Pseudonocardia sediminis: one gene and its partner. Each later gene encodes a partner of the first gene's protein in a complex. Links are inferred from orthologs where the notes say so. Each region holds a gene or a part of one and is shown in the gene's direction. Other genes may lie near its edges.

What was found.
Region 2: the proteins of EV383_RS04375 (region 1) and EV383_RS01870 are in contact, whole or in part, in a cryo-EM structure (PDB 8Z21), measured with the Escherichia coli proteins. The link is inferred for Pseudonocardia sediminis from one-to-one orthologs.

The regions. Positions count from the first base shown.
Region 1 is NZ_SHKL01000001.1:889,042-896,985, forward strand. Bases 2,887-5,884 are described here. They hold EV383_RS04375 (ABC transporter permease), read left to right. Parts: upstream 2,887-3,909; coding sequence 3,910-4,860; downstream 4,861-5,884. Other genes in these bases: EV383_RS04370 (ABC transporter permease), read left to right, coding at 2,937-3,917; EV383_RS04380 (ABC transporter ATP-binding protein), read left to right, coding at 4,857-5,884. Outside these bases: EV383_RS04360 (ABC transporter substrate-binding protein), read left to right, coding at 1-802; EV383_RS04365 (ABC transporter family substrate-binding protein), read left to right, coding at 1,065-2,798; more of EV383_RS04380, read left to right, coding at 5,885-5,942; EV383_RS04385 (ABC transporter ATP-binding protein), read left to right, coding at 5,939-6,976; EV383_RS04390 (MFS transporter), read right to left, coding at 7,043-7,944. UniProt on the Escherichia coli protein: Part of the ABC transporter complex OppABCDF involved in the uptake of oligopeptides and of the ABC transporter complex MppA-OppBCDF involved in the uptake of the cell wall murein tripeptide L-alanyl-gamma-D-glutamyl-meso-diaminopimelate.
Region 2 is NZ_SHKL01000001.1:376,063-382,398, forward strand. The notes cover bases 732-3,715. They hold EV383_RS01870 (ABC transporter ATP-binding protein), read left to right. Parts: upstream 732-1,656; coding sequence 1,657-2,775; downstream 2,776-3,715. Other genes in these bases: EV383_RS01865 (ABC transporter ATP-binding protein), read left to right, coding at 732-1,646; leuA (2-isopropylmalate synthase), read right to left, coding at 2,846-3,715. Also shown: EV383_RS01860 (ABC transporter permease), read left to right, coding at 1-636; more of EV383_RS01865, read left to right, coding at 633-731; more of leuA, read right to left, coding at 3,716-4,642; EV383_RS01880 (DUF11 domain-containing protein), read right to left, coding at 4,871-6,307. UniProt on the Escherichia coli protein: Part of the ABC transporter complex OppABCDF involved in the uptake of oligopeptides and of the ABC transporter complex MppA-OppBCDF involved in the uptake of the cell wall murein tripeptide L-alanyl-gamma-D-glutamyl-meso-diaminopimelate.

The DNA.
Region 1 (7,944 bases):
GGACACCGGGTACGTGGCGAGCGCCCCCGCCGGCGCCCCGGCCCGCCCCGATCCGGCCGCGGCCGCGGCGGCGTTCGGCGGGGCCGGGTACGTACGCGGTGGCAACGGCACCTGGCAGCTCGCCGGGCGCCCGCTGAGCGTCGTGGTGGGTGCGGCCGCGGAACGGCCCGAGGACGTCCGGGTGGCCCAGACGGTGGCCGCGCAGCTGCGCGCCGGCGGCGTCGCCGCGACCGTCGCCGCACCGCCCGCGGCGGACCTGTTCAGCCAGTCCACGGTCGTCCCGACCGCCCCCACGACCACGCCGACCCCGGCTCCCGGCGGGGCCGGCCCGGCTCCGACGACGGCACCGTCCACGCCCGCCCCGTCGACCCCGACGTCGACCTCCGCCGCGCCGACGACGGCGGGGGCGCCCACGACGAGTGCCGCCCCGACCACGCCGGTCGCGGTCGACGTGCTGGTCGCGCCCCGCGAGGCCACCGGCGCGGTCGGCCCGCGTCTGGACTCCGACTACGGCTGCCCGGCCGCGGGCGTCCCGGCCGACTCGCCGGCGTCGTCCTGCTTCCCGGCGCTGCAGCCGTTGCTCGACCAGCTCCGGGCCGGGCCCGCCGACCCGGCGACGGTCGCCGACGCCGAGCGGATCCTGTGGACCCAGCTGCCCGCCCTGCCGCTCTACCAGTCGCAGGGGCTGGTGGTCAGCACCCCGGCCACCGACGCGGCCACGAAGGTGCGGCCCGGGCCGCTGTCGACCGGGCCGTTCACCGGGGCCCAGCGCTGGGCCGAGCCGGACCGTCCCGACCGCTGACCCGGCCGCCCGGCCGGGCGGCCGGCGGTCGGGTCGTCCGGTATGCCTGGTCGGCCCGTTGTCACACTCGGCCGACCACGCGACCCCGTTACGTCGCCCGTCGGTCACCCTTTGGTCACGATCGCCCGCAGGTCTCGTGCTGGGGGAGAGAGGTTCCTAGCGTGCGTCGGGGCGAGTTACCCGGCAGTACATCCGGGAGCCCGCCCGAGTCCTGAACGGGCGCCGCACCGGGCGCCCTCCGAACCGAGAGGCACGCTGGAACATGAGGGGAACCAAGGCGGCAGTCGCCGTCGCTGTGGGGGGAGCCGTCACGCTGCTGTTGAGCGCGTGCGGTGGAGGCGGCGGGGGCGGCAGCGCCCTGGCCAGCGGTAATCTCGCGGACTGCCCGACGAACCTGAACGCATGCAACACGGTCCCGGCGGACCAGGTTCAGCAGGGAGGGCAGATCACGTTCGCGATCGAGAAGAACATCGACAACTGGAACGTGATCTCGTCCGAGGGCAACGTGTTCGAGACGGGCATGGCGACGAAGGCGTTCCTGCCCTACACGTTCGGCACGACGCCCGACCTCAAGTCGGCGCTGAACACGAACCTGATGGTCTCGGCGGACCAGACGAACCCGACCACGCTGGTCTACAAGATCAAGCCGAACGCGGCGTGGGACGACGGGAAGCCGATCGACGCGAACGACTTCGTCTACGGCTGGAAGGTCCAGAACCCCAAGACCTGCCCGGAGTGCGAGACGGCCGGCAACGGCGGCTACGACCAGATCACCAACGTGGTCGGGTCGGACAACGGCAAGACCGTCACGGTCACGCTGGCCAAGCCCTACACCGACTGGCAGAGCTTCTGGGGCTCCGCGGCCCCGCTCTACCCGGCGCACATCGCCGCCCAGCACGGTGACCTGAACACCCCGCAGGGCCTCGCGTCGTCGTTCACCTGGCTCGGCGCCAACGTGCCGACCTACACCGGTGGCCCGTACAAGATCCAGAACTGGCAGAACAACCAGGCGTTGACGCTGGTCCCGAACCCCAAGTGGTACGGCGACACCAAGCCGACGCTGGAGCGTCTCGTGATGCGGGTGATCACCGACGCCACGCAGGAGCCGATCGCCCTGCAGAACAACGAGGTCCAGGTCGTCTACCCGCAGCCGCAGGTCGACATCGTCAACCAGATCCAGCAGATCCCGAACGTGTCGCAGACCCAGCAGCTCGGCCTGACCTGGGAGCACTTCGACTTCAACCTGCAGAGCGCGCCGCTCAAGGACAAGGCGCTGCGGCAGGCGCTCTACACCGCCGTGAACCGGCAGGACATCATCGCCAAGACCGTCGGGCAGTTCAACCCCGAGGTCAAGCCGCTGGACAGCCTGATGTTCCTGCCGCAGCAGCCGGAGTACAAGGACAACCTGACCGCCAGTGGGTACGGCTCCGGTGACATCGAGAAGGCCAAGCAGATCCTGACCCAGGCCGGCTACACCGGTGTCGGGACCGCGCTGGCCAAGAACGGGCAGGCGGTGCCGCCGCTGCGCATCCGCTACACCGTCGGCAACTCGATCCGCCAGAACGAGTGCGAGCTGTTCGCCCAGTACGCCAAGCAGCTGGGCGTCACCGTGAACGTCGAGCCCACCGACAGCCTCGGCAAGACCACGAGCTCCGGTGACTACGACATCATCGTGTTCGCATGGGTGCAGTCGCCGTTCCCGTACGGCGGCGCGCAGCAGCTGTGGCTGTCGAACTCCGGGTCGAACTACGGCAAGTACCAGAACCCGAAGACCGACCAGCTGATCAACGCCGCGGCCAACAGCACCGACAAGGCGGCCGCCGGCCAGCAGCTGAACCAGGCCGACGAGATCATCCTCGGGGACGCCTACGTGCTGCCGATCTACCAGAAGCCGACGCTCCTGGCGCAGCAGAACACGGTCGCCAACGTGCGCGGCAACGCCACGCTCGACGGCCCGATGTACAACGTCGCCGAATGGGGTCTGCGGACCCAGTAGCACCGAGCCCGGCGCCCGGTCCGCGACCATCCGTCGCGGGCCGGGCCCTCGGCTGCTCGGGCTGCCACACTCACCCGAAGGCCTCGCGCCCGGCCACGAGCCCGGCCGGGTCACCACCACGCGTCGGAGACATCCCTGATGCTCACGTATGCCCTGCGCAGGATCGTGATCTCGATCCCGGTCCTGCTCGTCTCGTCGTTCCTCGTGTTCTGGCTGGGCACGCTGTCCGGCAACCCGCTCACGCCGCTGACGGAGAAGAACCCGCCCGCTCCGCCGAACGTGATCGCGGCCGAGACCGCCCGGCTCAACCTCGAGACGCCGCTGATCCCGCGGTACCTGTCCTGGCTCGGCGGACTGTTCACCGGGCAGTTCGGCCCCTCGGTCATCTCCACCCAGGACATCGGGACCGAGCTCGGGACCCGGTTCTGGGTGACCATCCGGCTGGTGCTGCTGGCCATGATCATCGCGCTGGTGCTCGCCGTCGTCGTCGGCGTCTACACCGCGGTCAAGCAGTACTCGAAGTCCGACTACACGGCGACGTTCCTGGGGTTCCTGTTCCTGGCCATGCCGTCGTTCTGGCTGGCGATCCTGCTCAAGCAGGGCGGCATCGAGCTCAACAGCGCGGTCGGCACCCAGGCCATCTACACGATCGGGGCCACGTCGATCCCGCCGCCGAGGGGGTTCTGGGCGCAGGTCGGGGACATCGCCGGGCACCTCGTGCTCCCGACGATCGCGCTCGCGCTGATCTCCTACGCGGCATGGAGCCGGTTCGTCCGGGCGTCGATGCTGGAGACGCTGAACTCCGACTACGTGCGCCTCGCCCGGTCCAAGGGCCTGTCCGGGCGGACGGTGATGGTCCGCCACGCCCTGCGCACCGCGCTCATCCCGCTGACCACGGTCACCGCGCTCGACATCGCGACCATCCTCGGTGGCGCGGTGGTCACCGAGCGGGTGTTCCAGTGGAAGGGGCTGGGCGACTTCCTGCTCGAGTCGATCAAGCGGTACGACACGTACGCGGTCTCGTCCTGGCTCCTCGTCACGGCCGTCATCGTGATCGGCTTCAACCTGCTCGCCGACCTGCTCTACGGCGTCCTCGACCCCAGGATCCGCTATGTCTGAGACGACGAAGACGAACGATCCTGTGGACGCGGCACCCGGCGGGACCGCCGGCTCCGGCGCGACCGGGCCGGCGGACCGCGAGTTCACCGTCGCCGAGCGCAGCCAGGGCCAGCTCGTCCTGCGCCGGTTCCTGCAGCACCGGGCGGCGATGATCAGCCTCGTCGTGCTGGTGCTGCTGATCCTGCTGGCCTACGTCGGCGGGGCGCTGTGGCGCTACGACGTCGGGGAGATCACCCCGGACAATTCGCAGCCGCCGTCGTTCGACCATCCCTTCGGTACGGACGCGGTCGGCAAGGACCAGTTCGCCCAGGTCCTCGGCGGGACCCGGATCTCGCTCCAGGTGTCGATCATGGTGGCCGTGCTCGCGACGATCGTCGGGACGCTGTGGGGATCGGTCGCCGGCTATTTCGGCGGGCGCGTCGACACGATCATGATGCGGATCGCGGACCTGATCCTGACGCTGCCGCTGATCGCGGTGGCGGCGATGCTCGCCAACAACTTCGGCGGTACCTGGTACCTGATCGGCCTGGTCATCGCGGGTCTGTACTGGGCCTACGTGTCCCGGGTCGCGCGCGGCGTGGTGCTGTCGCTGCGGGAGAAGGAGTACATCGAGGCCGCCCGCGCCCTCGGCGCCTCCGACACCCGGATCATCCTGCGCCACCTCGTGCCGAACGCCCTGGGTTCGATCCTGGTCAACCTGACGATCCTGGTCGCCCTGGCGATCCTGCTCGAGACGGCGCTGTCCTACCTCGGCTTCGGCGTGCAGACTCCGGACACCTCGCTCGGCCTGCTGGTCAGCGAGGCCCAGACGGCGCTGACCACCCGGCCGTGGCTGTTCTACTTCCCCGGCCTGTTCATCATCATCATCGCGCTCACGATCAACTTCATCGGCGACGGCCTGCGTGACGCGTTCGACCCGCAGCAGACGAAGGTGCGCCAGTGAGCCCCGCCCCGCCGACCCCGGCCACGACGGACACCGTGCTCGAGGTGTCCGGCCTCAACGTCACGTTCCCGAGCTCGGACGGAGCGGTACGCGCCGTGCGCGGCGTGGACTACTCGCTGCGCCGCGGGGAGATCCTCGGGATCGTCGGCGAGTCCGGCTCCGGCAAGTCCGTGACGTCGATGGCCGTGATGGGACTGCTCCCGAGGACGGCGACGGTCACCGGCTCGATCACGTTCGACGGGCAGGACCTGCTGACGCTGTCCGAGCAGCAGCTCAACGGGATCCGGGGCGACCGGATCGCGATGATCTTCCAGGATCCGATGACGTCGCTGAACCCCGTCTACACGGTCGGGGCGCAGATCGCCGAGGCCGTCCGCGCGCACCGCGACGTCACCAAGGCCCAGGCGCTCGAGCGGGCGGTGGAGCTGCTGCGCACGGTCCGGATCCCGAACCCGGAGCAGCGGGTCGGCTCGTACCCGCACGAGCTCTCCGGCGGCATGCGCCAGCGCGTGGTGATCGCGATCGCGATGGCCAACGACCCGGACGTGATCATCGCCGACGAGCCGACGACGGCCCTGGACGTCACCGTGCAGGCGCAGATCCTCGACGCGCTCAAGGCCGCCCAGGCCGAGACCGGTGCGGCGATGGTGCTGATCACCCACGACCTCGGCGTCATCGCCGGGCAGGCCGACCGGGTGATGGTGATGTACGCGGGCAAGCTGGTCGAGGTCGGCTCGGTGGAGGACATCTTCTACACCCCGCGGATGCCCTACACGCTGGGCCTGCTCGGCAGCCTGCCGCGCCTGGACCAGCAGGCCGAGCGGCTCACCCCGATCCCGGGGTCGCCGCCGTCGGTGGTGAACATGCCGCCGGGATGCCCGTTCTCCCCGCGCTGTCCACTGTCCACACCGGAGTGCGACGAGACCGAGCCGGTCCTGGAGTCGGTCGGGGACGACCACCGGGCGGCGTGTCACCACTCGTCGGAGGTCTCCGGAGCGCGTCCGGACGACGTGTTCGACACGACGGCCGTCGACGCCGAGGCGCTCGGCGAGTTCGTTCAGGCCGCGGAGGGACAGGCATGAGCACCGCAGGAACGAACACCGGGACCCGGACGCTGCTCTCGGCCCGCAACCTCGTCAAGCACTTCCCGGTCCGCGGCGGGGGACTGCTGCGCCGCACGGTCGGGCAGGTGCACGCGGTCTGCGACGTCTCGTTCGAGCTGGCCGAGGGGGAGACCCTCGGACTGGTCGGGGAGTCCGGCTGCGGCAAGTCGACGACGGCGCGGGTCGCGCTGAACCTGATCCCGGCCACGTCCGGCGAGGTCCGGTTCGGTGACCGCGAGCTGACGTCGACGAACGCGAAGGACATGCGCGCGCTGCGCCGGGAGATGCAGCTCGTCTTCCAGGACCCGTACGCGTCGCTGGACCCGCGGATGCCCGTCAGCGAGCTGATCGCCGAGCCGCTGCGCATCCACGGGCTCTACGACGCCGGCGGGCGCCAGCAGGTGCGTGACCTGATGAAGACGGTGGGGCTCAAGCCCGAGCACGGCAACCGGTACGCCCACGAGTTCTCCGGCGGGCAGCGCCAGCGCATCGGCATCGCCCGCGCGCTGGCCCTGCGCCCGAAGCTGCTGGTGCTCGACGAGCCCGTGTCGGCGCTGGACGTCTCGATCCAGGCCGGCGTGCTGAACCTGCTGCAGGAGCTGCAGGCCGAGCTGGGGCTGAGCTACCTGTTCGTCTCCCACGACCTGTCCGTGGTGCGCCACATCGCGGACCGGATCGCGGTGATGTACCTGGGCCGGATCGTCGAGACCGGACCGGCCGAGCAGCTGTTCACCTCCCCGGCGCACCCGTACACGCACGCGCTGATCTCGGCGATCCCGCTGCCGGACCCGCGCCGGGAACGCGCGCGCGAGCGGATCACGGTGGTCGGGGACCTGCCCAGCCCGGCCGACCCGCCCAGCGGCTGCCGGTTCCGCACCCGGTGCCCGAAGTTCGCGACCGAGCTCGACGCGTCGCAGCAGTCGCGGTGCACCGACGAGATCCCGGAGCTCACCGACCGCGGCACCGGGCACCCGGTGGCGTGCCACTTCGCGGAGGCCCGCTCGCTGCTCTGAGGCGGATGATCGATCTGTGGGTCACATCCGTGCCGTCGGTGGCACGGATGTGACCACGAGAGTCGATCACGAAGGCCGGTCGGGGACCCGCCACCGGCGCAGGGTCGGACTGACGACGGCGATCCCGGCGACCACGACCGCACACGCGAGCCCGCCGGTGACCGCCGCCGTCGACGCCGAGAACAGACCGGCGACCGCTCCGGCCCGCGCGTCGCCGATACCCGGTCCACCGGCCCCGACGACGTACTCGGCGGAGCTCACCCGGCCCCGGTAGGAGTCCGGCGTCGCGAGCTGGACCAGACCGCCGCGGGAGATCACCGAGATCGTGTCCGCCGCCCCGGCCACGGCCAGGAACACCAGCGTGGGGACCAGGCCGTCGACGAGGCCGAACCCGGCGAGCGCGACACCCCACACGCCCGCGGCGACGAGGCCGACCCGCCCCGGCCGGGCCGACCGGGTAACCGGACCGGACGTGACCCCCGCGACGAGCCCGCCCACCGCGATCGCGGAGAGGAACAGGCCGAGCGTGCGCGGGTCGCCGCCGAACCGCTCCTGGTTGAGCACCGGGAACAGCGCGACCGGCATGGCCAGCACGGTCGCGGCGAGATCGGAGGCCAGTGCGCCGCGCAGCACGGGGCGCCGGTGGACGAACCGCAGACCGTCGGTGGCCGCGCGGAACCCGGCCGTCAGGTGCGCGGCGATCATCGAGCGCCGTTCTCCCGCCCCGGCCACCGCCCGTCCGTCCGCCGTGACGACGACCGGTGCCGACGGCCGGCTCCGCGGCAGCCGGGCGACGCCGAGCAGCGAGACCGCGATCAGCAGCGCGTCCGCGCCGTAGGCGGCTCCGGTGCCCCATCGCGCGATCACGACGCCGGCCAGCGCGGGGCCGGCCAGCGTCGCGGCCTGCGCGCTCAGGTGACCCAGCGCGACCCCGGCCGGGACCCGGCCGACGGGGAGCACCGTCGTGA
Region 2 (6,336 bases), 520 kb from region 1 along the record:
TCCCGGATGATCCTGGCGTCGCGTCAGACGTTGCTGGTCGGTGTGCTGGCCACGCTGTTCGGCCTGGTGTTCGGTGTCCTGATCGGACTCGTCGCCGGTGCCCTGGGCGGCTGGGCGGACACCGTGCTGATGCGCGTGACCGACGTGCTGCTGTCCATCCCGTCCCTGCTGCTGGCGATCTCGGTGGCGGCGCTGGCCGCCCGGCCCAGCCAGACGACGGTGATCATCGCGGTGGCGCTGGTGAACGTGCCGATCTTCGCCCGCCTGCTGCGCGGCTCGATGCTCGCCCAGCGCGAGTCCGACCACGTGCTGGCCGCGACCGCGCTCGGCGTCAAGCGCCCGGCGATCGTGGTGCGGCACATGCTGCCCAACGCGATCGGACCGGTGATCGTGCAGGCCACGCTGACCCTGGCCACGGCGATCCTGGACGCGGCCGCGCTGTCGTTCCTCGGGCTCGGTGACGCGGACCCGGCCCGCGCCGAATGGGGGCTCATGCTGGCCAACGCCCAGCCCTACCTCGACGTCCGGCCCGCCCTGGCGCTGTACCCGGCGCTGGCGATCATCGTCGTCGCGCTCGGGTTCACGCTGTTCGGCGAGGCCCTGCGCGAGGCGCTGGACCCGAAGGGACGTCGATGAGCACCCGGCCGCCCAGGACGGCGCCCGGCGAGGGCCCGCTGCTCGACGTCCGCGACCTGACGGTCCGCTTCACCCGCCGCGGCGAGCCGGACACCGTCGCCGTCGACGGCGTCTCGTTCGACATCGAGCCGGGCGAGATCGTCGGGCTGGTGGGGGAGTCCGGCTGCGGCAAGTCGGTCACCTCGCTGGCGATCATGGGGCTGCTGCCCGGGCGCGGCCCGAAGGTCGGCGGCGAGGTGCGCTTCGGCGGCGACGACCTGCTCACGCTCTCCGACGCGGCGCTTCGGCAGCGTCGTGGGCGGGACCTGGGGATGGTGTTCCAGGACCCGCTGTCGTCGCTGAACCCGGTCGTCCCGGTCGGGGCGCAGATCACCGAGGCGCTGACCCGGCACCGCGGGATGGACAAGAAGGCCGCCCGGTCCGAGGCCGTCACGCTGCTCGAACGGGTCGGCATCCCGGACCCCGCGCGGCGGGTGAGCTCGTACCCGCACCAGATGTCGGGCGGCATGCGCCAGCGCGCGCTGATCGCGATCGCGCTGGCCTGCAGCCCCCGCCTGCTGATCGCCGACGAGCCGACGACCGCCCTGGACGTCACCATCCAGGCGCAGATCCTGGAGCTGCTGCGCGATCTGGTCGCCGAGACCGGCACCGCGCTGATGATGATCACCCACGACCTCGGCGTCGTGGCCGGGCTCTGCGACCGGGTCAACGTGCTCTACGCGGGCCGGATCGTCGAGCGCGCGGAGCGGCACCGCCTCTTCGCGACACCGCGGCACCCGTACACGCACGGGCTGATCGGCTCCATCCCGCGGCTGGACTCCGACCCGGGCCAGGAGCTGCCGGCGATCACCGGCTCGGTCAACGACAACCTGCCGTGGGACACCGCCTGTGCGTTCGCCCCGCGCTGCTCGCGGGCGATCGAGATCTGCACCGAGGCGACGCCGCTCGTGGAGACGGCGGCGTCGCGGATGCTGCGCTGCCACAACCCCGTCCCGGCGACGTCGGCGTGAGGACTCATCGATGACCGCGACCGATCCGCTCCTCGAGGTCGACGACCTCGCCGTGCACTTCCCGATCACCAGCGGGGTGTTGTTCGAGCGCACCGTCGGGCACGTCCGTGCCGTCGACGGGGTGTCGTTGCGGGTGCACCGCGGCGAGACCTACGGCCTGGTCGGCGAGTCCGGTTGCGGGAAGTCCACATTGGGCCGGGCGATCCTGCGACTGGTCGACCCGACGTCGGGCAGCGTGCTGTTCGACGGCACCGACGTCGCGACGCTGAAGGGCGAACCGTTGCGGCGCATGCGTCGCCGGTTCCAGATGGTGTTCCAGGACCCGCTGTCCAGCCTGGACCCGCGCCAGTCGGTGGAGTCGCTGCTCACCGAGGGCCTGCGCGCGCACGGGCTGAGCAAGGGCGGCGAGGCCGACCACGCGCGGCTCACGGAGCTGATGGACGCCGTCGGCCTGCCGGCGGGGGCACTGCGCCGCTACCCGCACGAGTTCTCCGGCGGGCAGCGGCAGCGGATCGGGATCGCCCGCGCGCTGTGCGTCGAGCCGGACCTGATCGTCGCCGACGAGCCGGTGTCCGCACTGGACGTCTCCGTCCAGGCCCAGGTGCTCAACCTGTTGTCCCGACTGCAGCGCGAGCTCGGGCTGACGTACCTGGTGATCGCGCACGACCTCGCCGTCGTGCGGCACGTCAGCGACCGGGTCGGGGTGATGTACCTCGGCGGGATCGTCGAGGAGGCACCGGCCGGGGAGCTGTACTCCGACCCGCTGCACCCCTACACGCGGGCACTGCTCTCGGCCGTCCCGGTGCCGGACCCGCAGGTCGAGGACGACCGGGAGCGCATCCTGCTCACCGGCGACCTGCCCTCACCCGCAGCGCCGCCGTCGGGCTGCCGGTTCCACACCCGCTGCCCGTGGCGTCAGGCCGACCGGTGCGACACCGAGCGTCCCGAGCTCCGCGTCCCCGACGGCGCGGGCCCGGAGCACCGGGTCGCCTGCCACCACGCCGAGGCCATCCGAGACGGCCGGATCACCCGTCACGAGGTCGCCCCCGAGGCGGTGGACCAGTCCGTGGGCACCGCCCCCGCCGCACCCGAACACGGCGGCTCGCTGACGGAGTTCCTCGGCCGCTGAACCCGCGTGCGCGGATATCCCTCGTGCGCGGATATCACTGCCCTGGCAACGATATCCGCGCACGGGCGGGTCAGCGCATGGCGCGGTTGATCGCGCTCACGACGCCCTTGAGGGACGCGCTGGTGATGCTGCTGTCGATGCCGACGCCCCAGAAGACCTTGCCCTCGACGGCGCACTCGACGTAGGCGGCGGCGCGGGCGTCGTCACCGCCGCCCATGGCGTGCTCGTGGTAGTCGAGCACCCGGACGTCGAATCCGATGCCGGCGAGCGCGTCGACGAACGCGGCGATCGGGCCGTTGCCGCTGCCGGTGATCTCGTGCAGGTCGGACTCGACGCGGACGGTGGCGACGATCTCGTCGTTGCCCTCGCCGTCGCTGGTCACCCGGTGCTTGACCAGGCGCAGCGGGGTCTCGCGGTCGAGGTACTCGATGTCGAAGGCGTCGCGCATCGCCTTGGGCTCGACCTCGCCGCCCTCGGAGTCGGTGAACGCCTGGATGACGTGCGAGAACTCCATCTGCAACCGGCGCGGCAGGTCCAGCTGGTGCTCGGCCTTCATGATGTAGGCGATGCCGCCCTTGCCGGACTGCGAGTTCACGCGGATCACGGCCTCGTAGGTCCGGCCGATGTCCTTCGGGTCGACCGGCAGGTACGGGACCTCCCACGGGTGGTCGTCGACGTCGTGCCCGGCCGCGGCGGCGTCGACGCGCATCGCCTCGAAGCCCTTGTTGATCGCGTCCTGGTGGCTGCCGGAGAACGCGGTGTAGACGAGGTCGCCGCCCCACGGGTGGCGCTCGTGCACCGGCAGCTGGTTGCAGTACTCGACGGTGCGGCGGATCTCGTCGATGTCGGAGAAGTCGATCTGCGGGTCGATGCCCTGGGTGAACAGGTTCATCCCCAGGGTCACCAGGTCGACGTTGCCGGTGCGCTCGCCGTTGCCGAACAGGCAGCCCTCGATGCGGTCCGCCCCGGCCTGGTAGCCCAGCTCGGCGGCGGCGACGCCGGTACCCCGGTCGTTGTGCGGGTGCAGGCTCAGCACGACGGCGTCGCGGCGGGCCAGGTTGCGGTGCATCCACTCGATGGAGTCCGCGTAGACGTTCGGGGTCGCCATCTCCACCGTCGCCGGCAGGTTGACGATCATCGGGTGCTCCGGGGTGGGCTGCCAGATCGCGCTGACCTGGTTGCACACGTCGACGGCGTACTCCAGCTCGGTGCCGCTGTAGGACTCCGGCGTGTACTCGACCGTCCAGTCGGTGTTCGGGTACTTCTCGGTGAAGCGCAGGACCTCCTCGGCGCCGTCGGTGGCGATCTTCGCGATGCCGGCGCGGTCGGAGCGGAACACGACCCGGCGCTGCAGCACCGAGGTGGAGTTGTAGAGGTGCATGATCGCCCGCGGGGCGCCCTCGCAGGCCAGGAACGTGCGCTCGATCAGCTCGGGGCGGGCCTGGGTCAGGACCTGGATCTGCACGTCGTCCGGGATCGCATCGTTCTCGATGATCTCGCGGACGAAGTCGAAGTCGGTCTGGCTCGCGGCCGGGAACCCGACCTCGATCTGCTTGTAGCCCATGCGCACCAGCAGGTCGAACATGCGGCGCTTGCGGTTCGGGCTCATCGGGTCGATCAGCGCCTGGTTGCCGTCACGCAGGTCGACCGCGCACCACAGCGGGGCGGTGGTGATCCGCTTGTCCGGCCACGTGCGGTCGGGCAGGGATACCGGCTCGACCAGCTCGTGGAACGGCTTGTAGCGCCCGAACGGCATATGGGAACCCTTCTGCGGGTTCCACGGTGCCTGTCCCTGCGGGGCGGGGATGTCCGGCGTACGCACCTTGCTCTGGCTGCTGGCGGTGTACGCGTCGGGAGTGCTCGTCACGTGAATGCTCCTGGATGTGGCCCTGGATAGGGCGGTGCCGGTGGACGACCGGCGAGCACGCAGAAGCCCCGCGACGAGGGGCCGGTCGGTCAGACCCCGCCGCGGCGGCGAAGGAGCAGGCGCGCCATGTCCCTACCGTAACCCGAAGCGCCCGCGTTGCGGCAACCCGATCGGGTCGGACGCGCCGGCGGCGCCGCTCCCGGTGGAGCGACGCCGCCGGGGAGTGCGTCAGCGGACGGTCGTGCGGGCCGTCGCGATGTTGTTGCGCGGAGCCGGGTCGGGCGTGCGCAGCGACGTCGAGACGGCGCCGAGGTCCTGCGCGCCCCGCACGGACCGGTCGACGGAGACGGTCACGGTGAAGGTCACGCTCCTACCCGACGCGATCGACGGGGTCAGGAAGCCGGCGTTGCGGCCGTCGTTCGTCACGACGCCGCCGGCGGCGCCGGTGATCCGCAGGCCCTTCGGCACGGTGATCCCCGAGGCCACCGACGCCGCCGCGGACGGGCCCGCGTTGCGCACGGTCAGGGTCGCGGTGAACGTCTTGCCGGGCGTCGCCGTCGGCGGCGCGGTCAGAGCGGCGGACAGGTCCGCGCGGGCCGGGACCGGTGCCGGCGCGGGCGTGACGGTCAGGGCGTAGCTCGTGGTCAGGGTGCCGCTGGTGGCGGTCACCGTCACCGGTCCGGCGGTGGAGCCCGCGGTCAGGGCGGGGCTGACGGCGGCACCGTTCGCGCCGGTCGTCGCGGTCGCGGTGGTCGACGACCCGAACGCGGCGCTGCCGCTCGTCACCGCGAACGACACGGGAGCCCCGGGAACGGGCCTACCGCCGGTTCCGCTGACCGTCGCGGTGAGCGGCTGGGCGAAGGTCGTCCCGACCTCGGCGGACTGCCCGCCCCCGGAGGTGGCGGCGATCGTGGTCGGGACCACGGGGTTGTCGAAGTCGTAGGTGGTGTCGTTGACGCGGAACAGGTCCACGCCCGCCGTCAGGCCGGGGTTGCCGCCGCCCTGGTTGACCCCGACGAGCCCGACGGTCGCATCGGGCTGCGCCGCCTTCACGTCGGCGAAGCTCGCGGAGTAGGTGGTGAAGCCGTACTTGTTGACCGTTCCCGGCGCGGTTACGGAGTTGCTCGCCCACCAGCCGCCGTTGCTGGTGGAAGGTGACCAGTTCTGCCAGGTCTCCGGCGTGACCGCCGCGTTCGTGTAGACCGGCTCCCACACCAGGGTGACGAACCCGAGGGACGTGGTGACCCCGATGTTCAGTGCCGGAGCCTGGAACGACGTGGCTGCGACCTTCTCGATGTAGGTGCGGTACTCGAGGTCGCTGATCTCGGAGAGCTTGCGCCCGGCGAAGGCGGTGGTGTTGACCGTCGCCTTGTCGTTGCCGGCCGGCGTGTTCAGGCGCAGGAAGCCGGTGCCGGACTGGGCCTTCGCGTCGTCGACGACGGTCGCGGTGCCGCCGTCGCGCTGGAACTCGCAGACCGGCGTGGTCGCGGTGCAGTCCCGCGTGATGTCGGCGTCGGCGACGACGGTCGTCGATGCGGCGGAGGCCGTCCCGGCGCCGATCGTCAGCCCGGCCGCCATGACGACGCCGAGCGCGGCCGCGACGCCCGTCCGTGCGATCCGGCGGAAGGGGGCGGCCGGTGGACCGGCGGGAACGGAGGTGCGCACAGGTACTCCACGACGAGTAGGAGCGGACG